Plantactinospora soyae: one gene and its partner. The protein of the gene in region 2 interacts with the protein of the main gene of each other region in a pairwise test. Links are inferred from orthologs where the notes say so. Each region holds a gene or a part of one and is shown on either strand. Other genes may lie near its edges.

Region 1 (4,195 bases), 360 kb from region 2 along the record:
TGGCCAGTGACGCCGAGCGTTATCAGACGTTCTGGTCCGAGTTCGGTCGTGCGGTCAAGGAAGGGCTGCTCGACGACCACGACAACCAGAAGACGATCCTCGACATCAGCTCCTTCGCCTCGACCCGCGACCAGGACGAGTTGACCACCCTCGCGCAGTACGTCGAGCGGATGAAGGACGGCCAGACCGAGATCTACTACTCGACCGGCGAATCGCGCTCGACGATCGAGAACTCGCCGCACCTGGAGGCGTTCCGGGCCAAGGGCTACGAGGTGCTGCTGCTCACCGACCCGGTCGACGAGATGTGGGTCCAGTCGGTCCAGGACTACGACGGCAAGCGGTTCCAGTCGATCGCGAAGGGCCAGGTCGACCTCGACACCGAGGAGGAGAAGGCCAACGCCGGTCCGGAGCGCGAGCAGCAGGAGAAGGACTTCGCCGAGCTGCTCTCCTGGATGACGGACCAACTCGGCGAGAACGTCAAGGAGGTACGGCTCTCGTCCCGGCTGACCACCTCGCCGGCCTGCATCGTCGGCGATGCCCAGGACATGACTCCGACCCTGGAGAAGATGTACCGGGCGATGGGGCAGGAGATGCCGACCGTCAAGCGGATCCTGGAGCTGAACCCCACACATCCGCTGGTGACCGGGCTGCGGGAGGCACACGGGCAGCGCAAGGAGGACGCCTCGGTGGCCGAGACCGCGGAGCTGCTCTACGGGATGGCGCTGCTGGCCGAGGGCGGCGAACTGAGCGATCCGGCCCGGTTCACCCGGCTGCTCGCCGACCGGCTGGCCCGTACCCTCTGATCTTCGCCGACGGGTCGGCCCCGCACACCGGGGCCGGTCCGTCGCGGCGGTCGGCCCGGTCCCGGCGTGGAAGGCCCGACCGCTGGGTATAGATCCCAGCCATGAGCACCCTGCTGACCGACTCCTCCGCCACCGCTGCGACCCCGGGACCCGAACCGACACCCGTGCCGGTCGGCCGGGTCGCGGTCGTCGCCCATCGCAAGAAGGTCCTCGGCGGGGGCCTGGACGAGCTGCGTTCCCGGTTGCGCGGCGCCGGGGTCGAGGATCTGCTCTGGTACGAGGTGCCGAAGAGTCGCAAGGCGCCGAAGAAGGTCCGTAAGGCGCTCAAGGAGGGCGCCGAGCTGATCTTCGTGTGGGGCGGGGACGGGATGGTGCAGCGCTGCGCCGACGCGCTGGCCGGCTCGGATACCACCCTGGCGATCCTGCCCGCCGGTACGGCGAACCTGCTCGCCACTAACCTGGGCATTCCGGCCGATCTGCCCGAAGCACTCCAGATCGGGCTGACCGGGCCGCGTCGGGCGATCGACCTCGGCCGGCTGAACGGCGAGCACTTCGCGGTGATGGCCGGCGCCGGCTTCGACGGCGAAATGATCCGGGACGCGGACCGTGAACTCAAGGACAAGCTCGGCCGGCTGGCGTACGTCTGGACCGGGCTGCGGCACGTCCGGAGCGAGACCACGCGGCTGCGGATAACGGTGGACGGAGACGAGTGGTTCGACGGCGAGGCGAGCTGCGTGCTGTTCGGCAACGTCGGCACGGTCACCGGTGGGATTCCCGCGTTCGACGACGCCCGTCCCGACGACGGCTGCCTGGAGGTGGGTGTGGCGACCGCCAGCGGGGTGCTGGAGTGGGCCCGCACGCTCGGCCAGATGGCCGTGGGCCGGTCCGACGAGTCGCCGTTCGTCCGGATCACCCGGGGGCGCAAGATCGACGTCAGGTTCGCCGAACCGATGACGTACGAGCTGGACGGGGGAGCGCGGGACCGGGTGAAGCGGCTGAAGGCCCGGGTCGTACCGGCGGGGTTGACCCTCTGCGTACCCGAGCGGCGTCCCTGATCCGCCGCCCGCCGGCTACAGCCGTCTGACCTCGGCGCTCGCCGCCAGCATCTTGGCGCTCGTCTGGAGGCAGAGGCCGTACGCGCAGAAGAACGAGTCCTCCAGGCCCGCGTTCAACCGACCCGTGTCCCGGGTACGGGTCATCGCGACGAAGTCGTCGATGTCGGCCCACACGAGTGGGTTGTACGACGCGGTCAACGCCGGGACGTGGTCGTCGCCCTTTCTCAGCCGTACCAGGGCGTTGAACATGGTCAGGCTCTCGGTGACCGCGCTTCCGTCGGTCTGCTCGCCGATCACGCTGATGCCCTGGAAAGCGGTGAGTGCCTCCACGTCGAAGTGGACCTCACCGCGCTCCTGGGCGTCGGAAAGGCCCAACTTGCGGCTGAAGATGTTCGCCACCTCATCCCGAAGATCGTGTCGTCCGGGGGTGGACGAGCTTCGGTAGGTCCGGAGGTGCCACAGCCAGCTTCTCGCGATCGCCGGTTGTACCCGCCGCGTCGGCACGCTCGCCACGTTCTGGTGTGTCCGGTTGGCCTTCGGGTCCCGAACCCCGACCAGGATCTCGGGGCGACTCTTCGACTCACGCAGCACGGTCAGCGCGAGAACCGGCGGATAGCTGCCGAGGGGCCGGTGGAGCCCGGGCAGGAGCTTGCTTCCGCCCCAGGTCTGCGCACCGGGCCGGGTGGCGGCGAACCTGAGCCGGGAACGGATGCCTTCGCCGACCATCATCGCCCCGCCACTCCCAGACTCTCCATCAGTGGGAGGAGGAAGCCACCGTCCCGGGCCATCACGAGGAAGCTGTTCAGGCGTGAACTCTCGGCGATGTCGTCGATGCCGATGACCTCGCTGTCGGCGGTCGCGGAGAGGACGTCCAACTCCGGCTCCGCGCCAGTGGGATCGAGTTCGAGGGCGAAGACGTGCGGAGCCACGGCCGCGCGGGGCCGTCCACCCGCCGCCGGTTTATGGATCAATCGCAGGTCGGTGGGGAGTTGTATCGGCCGCAGGCGCTCCGGCGCCACGTCCAGGCCGAACATCGCGAACTCGCGGGCAGCCGCGATCTGAAAGGCGAGGTCGGGTATCACGCCATCCTTGCCCCTCAGATAGTCGTTGATGTCGAGGGTCGCCGCCAGGGCGCCACGCGTCGAGCGAGCCACCTCCGGGTCGGTGCCCGCCTCGATCGACCGGGCGGCCCGGATGTCGGCATCGTCGACGTTGTTACTGAACAACGACAGGCGGCCCCGGTCGTGTCTGGCACTCGGCCGCTTGTACATGATCACCCTCGGCGCCACGCCGTAGTGCTTGCGCGGGCAGAGCGCGACGGCCAGGACGAGCGCCACGGCGAATCCTTCGTCCTCCGCGACGTCCTCCTCCTGGTCCGTACCCACCGCGAAGTAGCGGGTGAATCGCGGCTTGGTCGTGGCCTCGTCGACCCGGCACAGTGCCTCGTTGGTGCGCAGGGGCTCACGACCGGCCAGTAGGTGTGCGACATGAGCCTCAAGTCGTCCGTTGGTGTAGGTGTCGACGGTCGACATGACCGGCAACTTGCCGCCCTGCACCTTGGTCGCGATCGGCAGCGGCGGCCAGTACGCGCACTGGGTACCGGTCCTCGTACTGGCGATCACACAGGAGGTGAGGACATCGTCCGACTCGAACACCCGCAAGCTGCCGAACGGGCGGTACTCCGAGCCCTGCAGGTCTGCCAGGTGCTTGATCTGGTATTCGATGTGCCCGTACAACGGTTGGCCGCCGAAGAGCTGGCGTTCCCGTTCCACACTCGGAAAGATGATGTTGACCTCGCGGGCGTCCAACCGGGGCGAGTCGCTGCTGCTGTCGTAGATCGTTCCGAAGACGTCCAGGTCGTCCGCGACGACGATCGTGACCGACTCCAGGGCTGGCGTTTCGCGCAGCAGCCTTCGGACCACCGGGTCTCGCTGGTTGTCCGCCGTGGTTCCGGCGGTGTCACCGAGCCGGCGGACCAACGCCGCCAGTTCGGTCGTCCCCAGCACCTGGTCGAGCTGTTCGGCCTGGTCGAGCGTGAGGTCCTGCTCGCCCTTCTCGATCCGGATGATCAGGAAGCGGTTCTTGCCGATGGCGCTGCCCAGATCGGCCTGGCTGATCTTCCGCTGCTGCCGGGCTTCCCTGATCAGTTCCCGGATCTGTAACCGGAGTTCGTTGGCGCGGCCATCCCTGGGGGACGGAACGTCCGCCGTTAGCATCTCGGACACCTCGACCACCTCGGCTGACGCGGCTGGTATGTGCGGCAGGGTGTGCACGCGTACACATGCTAGCCCAGATGTTCTCGGTGGACGGTCCACTTGACGACGACTTACGGACGGC
Region 2 (5,433 bases):
CGCGCACGGTGAGGGTGGGATCAACGGAGCTGCCCCGCGGCCGGTGGGCGCGCCGGCTTCTGGAGCACCTGCCCTCGGGTGGAGATCCCCTCCGGGCTGCCGTCCGACCGGACCACCTCGCCCGTCTCCATCACCTGTTTGAACCGGCGCAGGTCGTCCCGGATCTGCTGCTCGGGCTCCTCGCCGAAGAGCTTCGCGATGACCCGGCCGACCGCGCCGCCCGGCGGGGCGTACACCAGTTCCACCCGGACCTCGGTTCCCCGGCCGCCCGCCGCGCGGGCGAACCGCACCCGTCCCGCGTTGGGCACCCGGGCGCCCCGGACCGAACGCCAGGTGATCATCTCGCTGAGGTGGTCCTCCAGGATCTCGGCGTCCCATTCGACCCGCCGGCCCCCCGGAGCCTTGACGGCCCAGTGCGATCGCCCGTCCCCGTCGGAGCGGACCGACTCCAGGTGGTACATGAATCGGGGCAGGTTCTCGAAGTCCCGCCAGAACCGGTAGACCTCGTCCGCCGGCCGGTTGATCGTCACCGTCGCACTGGCCCGTACGGCCCGGCGCCGCGCCCCGGCGGCCCGACTGCTCAGCACCCCTGCCAGTACGTCGATCGCCGTGATGCCGGCGACGACCGCCATGGTGGCCCCGATCCGTTGCCGCCGCTGCCCCCGCCCGTCCCGCAGAGCCCTGGCGAGCGCGGCCAGGTCCATGGCGTCCCCGGCGACCCGGGTCCAGACCCAGCCGGACGGATGGCGACTGGCCAGGAGCCCGACGGCGGAGAGCAGTTCGTGGGCGCCGACGGCGGGGAGTACGACGGTCCGGGCGGCCACCGAGTCGTCCATCCCGATCAGGCGGCTCAGCCGGGACGGCGCGCCGATCGCGGCGACACCGAGTCCGAGACTCAGCAGGCCGAGCGACCGTGGCAGAAGGCGACGACCATTCTCGTCGGGGATTTCCATCGGTGTTCCACGCATTGTCCTCACCGTCGCCCTCGCCTGGTCCCGTCGCGGACGCCATCCAGACTCACCGTATCGAGACGAACACAAGACGCATTCAAAGCGCCGGGGCCCGTGGTCCCGGATGCCACCGGCCGGGACGGGCCGGGCTCGGGCCGGGATGGCCCGGAACCCGTGCCGCCCACGGCCGGACCGGCTACTGGCCGACCTTGATGCCCGGCTCGCCGGCGGTGAACTGAATGACCTGGCGCGGTTCCCGGCCCGGCACGTTCGGGCCGCGCATCTTGCCGATCGGCAGGATGACCCGGCGGAAGGTGCCCTCCAGCATCATCGCCGTGGCGGTGTACCAGGCGATCACCGAGGAGGCGATGAAGATGTAGGCACCGGCCGTCCGCCAGGCGGAGATGTCGGCGATCTGGCCGACCGCCAGGCAGGTGGATCCGGCGGCGAGCGTCGCCAGCACAAGGGTCAGGCCGATGTTCTCCGCCAACGCGGCGAATGCCCCCGACCAGGTGATCGCGGCGAGCGCGGCGAACCAGAAGCCGAGCGCCACGAACGGCGTCGGTTGGACCAGTACGCCGATGGCGATCAGCAGGTAGAGCAGCCCGTAGGCGAGCCAGAACGCGCCCCAGATGCCGTGCATGGCCGTGGCCAGCCCGTCCCGGGCCCGGTACGCCCACATCCCGGCGAGGAACTGCGCGAGTCCGCCCAGCAGCGCGGCGAACGGAAACAGGAACGTCTGGGTGCCGACGTCGCCGTACCAGCCGGCGAGGTTCGTGGCGACGACGAAGGTGGCTCCCGCGTAGCCGAAGAGTCCCAGAATTGATGGCGCGGCCACCGGCTGGAGCGAAATCTGTGCGTGATTGCGCCAGAATTCGAACTCGCCGTCGTGGCTGGGTTGTGCCGATCGTGACATTTGGGTCATCACAGGCTCCTTCTACGCGGCGGTTTCCACCGCCTTCGCACCGCGTCGACGCGGTCTGACACGTAGCCGCCGACTACCCAAGGTGAGCGCCATTACACGGAAAGCGATTCATCGCCCACGTCGGCCCGTCCGACCCAGAGCGCGGCACCGGTCACCTGGCACAACAAAACCGCCGGCCGCCGACGCGCGATACGCGTCGACGGCCGGCGGACGGCCAGACCCGAACGGGCCCGGATCAGATCAGCGCTTCTCGACCGGTACGTAGTCCCGCTCGGCCGCGCCGGTGTAGATCTGCCGAGGGCGACCGATCTTCGTCTCCGGGTCGGAGATCATCTCGCGCCACTGGGCGATCCAGCCGGGCAGCCGGCCGAGCGCGAACAGGACGGTGAACATCTTGGTCGGGAACCCCATGGCCTTGTAGATCAGCCCGGTGTAGAAGTCGACGTTCGGGTAGAGCCGACGGGACACGAAGTAGTCGTCGGCGAGGGCGATCTCCTCCAACTGCATCGCGAGGTCCAGCAACGGGTCCGGCTTGTTCATCCGGGCCAGGACGTCCTGGGCGGCCTTCTTCACGATGGCGGCCCGGGGGTCGTAGTTCTTGTAGACCCGGTGTCCGAAGCCCATCAGCTTGACGCCCGGCTCCTTGGCCTTCACCCGCCGGACGAAGCCCGGCACGTCACCGCCGCCCACCCGGATCTCGTCCAGCATCTCCAGCACCGCCTGGTTGGCACCGCCGTGCAGCGGGCCGAACAGCGCGTTCACCCCGGCCGACACCGAGGCGAACAGGTTGGCCTGGCTCGAGCCGACCAGCCGGACCGTCGAGGTGGAGCAGTTCTGCTCGTGGTCGGCGTGCAGGACGAAGAGCATGTCCAGGACGCGGGCCACCACCGGGTCGACCTCGTACGGCTCCGCCGGAACCCCGAAGGTCATCCGGAGGAAGTTGTCCACGTAGCCGAGCGAGTTGTCCGGGTAGAGCATCGCCTGCCCGATCGACTTCTTGTACGCGTACGAGGCGATCGTCGGCACCTTGGCCATCAGCCGGACCGTGGAGATCTCCACGTGCTCCCGGTCGAACGGGTCGAGGCTGTCCTGGTAGAACGTCGAGATCGCGCTCACCGCCGAGGAGAGCACCGCCATCGGGTGCGCGTCACGGGGGAAACCGTCGAAGAACCGGCGCATCTCCTCGTGCAGCAGGGAGTGCCGGCGAATCCACTCGTCGAACTCGGCGAGTTGCTGCGCGGTCGGCAGCTCGCCGTAGATCAGCAGGTAGGAAACCTCCAGGAAGGAGGAGTTCGCGGCCAACTGCTCGATGGGGTAGCCACGGTAACGCAGGATGCCCGCGTCACCGTCGATGTAGGTGATCTCCGAGGAGCAGGCGGCTGTGTTGACGAAACCGGGGTCGTAGGTGACGAAACCCGTCTCCTTCAACAGATTGCCCGCTGCGATGCCGGACGGGCCATCGACCGCGGGCTTGACCGGTATCGACAGTTGCCCGCCCGGGTGGTCGAGTTTGACATCCGTCATGTGATCCTCGCTTCGCCGGCGAATCTACGCTGAATTGCCTTCACTTTTTACGGTAATCGTGCAGGGTAGCGGAGCACCCGGGGTGGTCGTCCGGTGAGTGATGCATCACGCCGGACACAGGTTTGCGACCTCGCCGCAACCTGCTAGTCGGGGCATCAACCAGCCGGGCGCGTACCCGAATCTGGTCTTCCCACGAACGGACCGGAAGCAACGGGCGCGGGCGGGCAGGGCCGGCACCCGGCACCCGGCACCGCCGGAACCTCCTGCGGTCCCGGCGGCTCGGCTCGTCGACGTCAGAAGCGCAGCGGGCGCAGCACGGATCCCTCGGCGGCCTGGAACACCTGCAGGGTGTTCCGGCCCGGGGTGAACAGCGACTCGTCCGGCAACAGGGCCGCGAACCGCTGCCCGCCCGGGTCCGGGGCGACCACCGGCGCGACCGCGCCGATCCGGCCGTTGACCGCGACCGCGAGCAGGGTGCCGTTGGGCACCGCGTCCGGCACCGTGCCGTAGACCAGCGCCGGCAACCGTCCGCCGCCCTGCTCGATCTGATCGAAATCGGTCCGGTTCCGCACCGTCACCGATCCGGCCGCCGGACCGACGGACAGTTCGGCGACGTTCCGACCGATCAGTTCGGGCAGCGGCTGTGCCGGCAGGACCGGTCGCGCCCGCCCGCCGACCACGTCCGCGAAGACGCCGCCGGGTACCAGCTGCGGATCGCCCGGCTGGTCGTAATAGTGCTTGTCGCCCGGCTCCCGGGTGGTCCGCAGCGCCGAGATCCCGTCGGTACGCCACGGCACCTCGACCCCGGCGATGTCGGCCACGGTCGGCAGCAGGTCGACGTGCTCCCAGCTCCGGTCGTCGACCGCACCGGCCCGCTGACCCGGCCGCTTGACGAACATGGGAACCCAGAGCACCTCGCCCGGCGCCCGGTTCACCGCGCCGAGACCGCGCCCCTGCGACCCCGGGGTGAAGCTGACACCGTGATCGGCGGTGAGCACCACCAGGGCGTCGTCGTACAGGCCGGTGTCGTCGAGTCGGCGCAGCGTCTCGCCGAGCAGCCGGTCGGTGTACTCCAGTTGGAGCAGGTGCCGCCGGTGGGCCAGTTCGACCCAGCCCTGACCGTCGTTGGGCATCCCGTCCGGGGACTCGTACCGGATTCCCGACGGCAGGTAGTTCCACGGCGAGTGCGGCAGCAGCAGGTGCAGGAAGTGCAGCGTCGGCCGCTGCGCGGGGCGGAGGGTGTCGAGGAAGTCGGCGAACCGGGCCGGCTGGTTCTCGTCCAGGGCGCCCCACCGGAACTGCGGGTCCGTCGGGGCGACCGGCCTGTCGTCCGCGCCGACCTCCCGTCGGGTGACCTCCCGGTACGAATCCTCCGGGTCACGTTGACCGACCTCGCTCGGCGAGACGATCTGTTCCAGCAGGGTGGCGCTCTCCCGGAGCAGCGTCGGCAGGCCGCCTCGGGCCGAGCCGTCCCGGTCCGGGCACTGCCTCGGCGGGCAGAGCTGGGTGATGCTCTCCTGCGCCTGGATCTCGTATGGGCCGCCGAAGGCGGTGAACAGGTTGTCCGGGTACCTCGAGTGGTGTGGCGCCTGCTTCTCCGCCGGGTACCGACCGGTCAACATCGCCGGCAGCGCGTACGGGGTGTAGCCGCTCACCCCGGTCGCGTTCCGGTACCAGGTCGACTCCCCGGCCAGCCTGGCGAAGTTCGGGTACCGGCGGGCGTCGATCGCACCGTCGGCGTCCAGCAATGAGACCAGTGGGAACTCGTCCAGGATTATCATCACCACCGGCGGGTGGGCGTTCGCGGCCCCGGCACCGCCCGGCCCGGCCGTCGAGCGGGCGCCCGGCAGCACCACCGCCGAGGCCGGCGAGGCGAAGACGAAGAGCAGTACGAAGACCAGCGGCCCGACCGCGGCGACCCGGAGCACCTGACCGGTCACCTGCCAGCGCCGGTAGACGTACGCCCCGGCGGCGCCGACCGCCACCGCGATCAGCACCAGTGGCAGTCCCCGCAGGCCGGACAGCTGCTTGCCC

Evidence for each region.
Region 1: the proteins of H4W31_RS29060 (region 2) and H4W31_RS27495 interact in binary tests that used the Escherichia coli proteins (3 or more experiments, as listed by UniProt). The link is inferred for Plantactinospora soyae from one-to-one orthologs.

What each region holds. Positions count from the first base shown.
Region 1 is NZ_JADBEB010000001.1:6,305,268-6,309,462, forward strand. The notes cover bases 1-2,881. They hold H4W31_RS27495 (diacylglycerol/lipid kinase family protein), read left to right. Parts: upstream 1-904; coding sequence 905-1,858; downstream 1,859-2,881. Other genes in these bases: htpG (molecular chaperone HtpG), read left to right, coding at 1-803; H4W31_RS27500 (hypothetical protein), read right to left, coding at 1,874-2,587; H4W31_RS27505 (helix-turn-helix transcriptional regulator), read right to left, coding at 2,584-2,881. Outside these bases: more of H4W31_RS27505, read right to left, coding at 2,882-4,074. UniProt on the Escherichia coli protein: In vitro phosphorylates phosphatidylglycerol but not diacylglycerol; the in vivo substrate is unknown.
Region 2 is NZ_JADBEB010000001.1:6,667,018-6,672,450, reverse strand. The notes cover bases 1,258-4,062. They hold H4W31_RS29060 (citrate synthase), read right to left. Parts: upstream 3,400-4,062; coding sequence 2,116-3,399; downstream 1,258-2,115. Other genes in these bases: H4W31_RS29055 (sulfatase-like hydrolase/transferase), read right to left, coding at 3,693-4,062; H4W31_RS29065 (acetate uptake transporter family protein), read right to left, coding at 1,258-1,875. Also shown: H4W31_RS29070 (SRPBCC family protein), read right to left, coding at 21-953; more of H4W31_RS29065, read right to left, coding at 1,147-1,257; more of H4W31_RS29055, read right to left, coding at 4,063-5,433.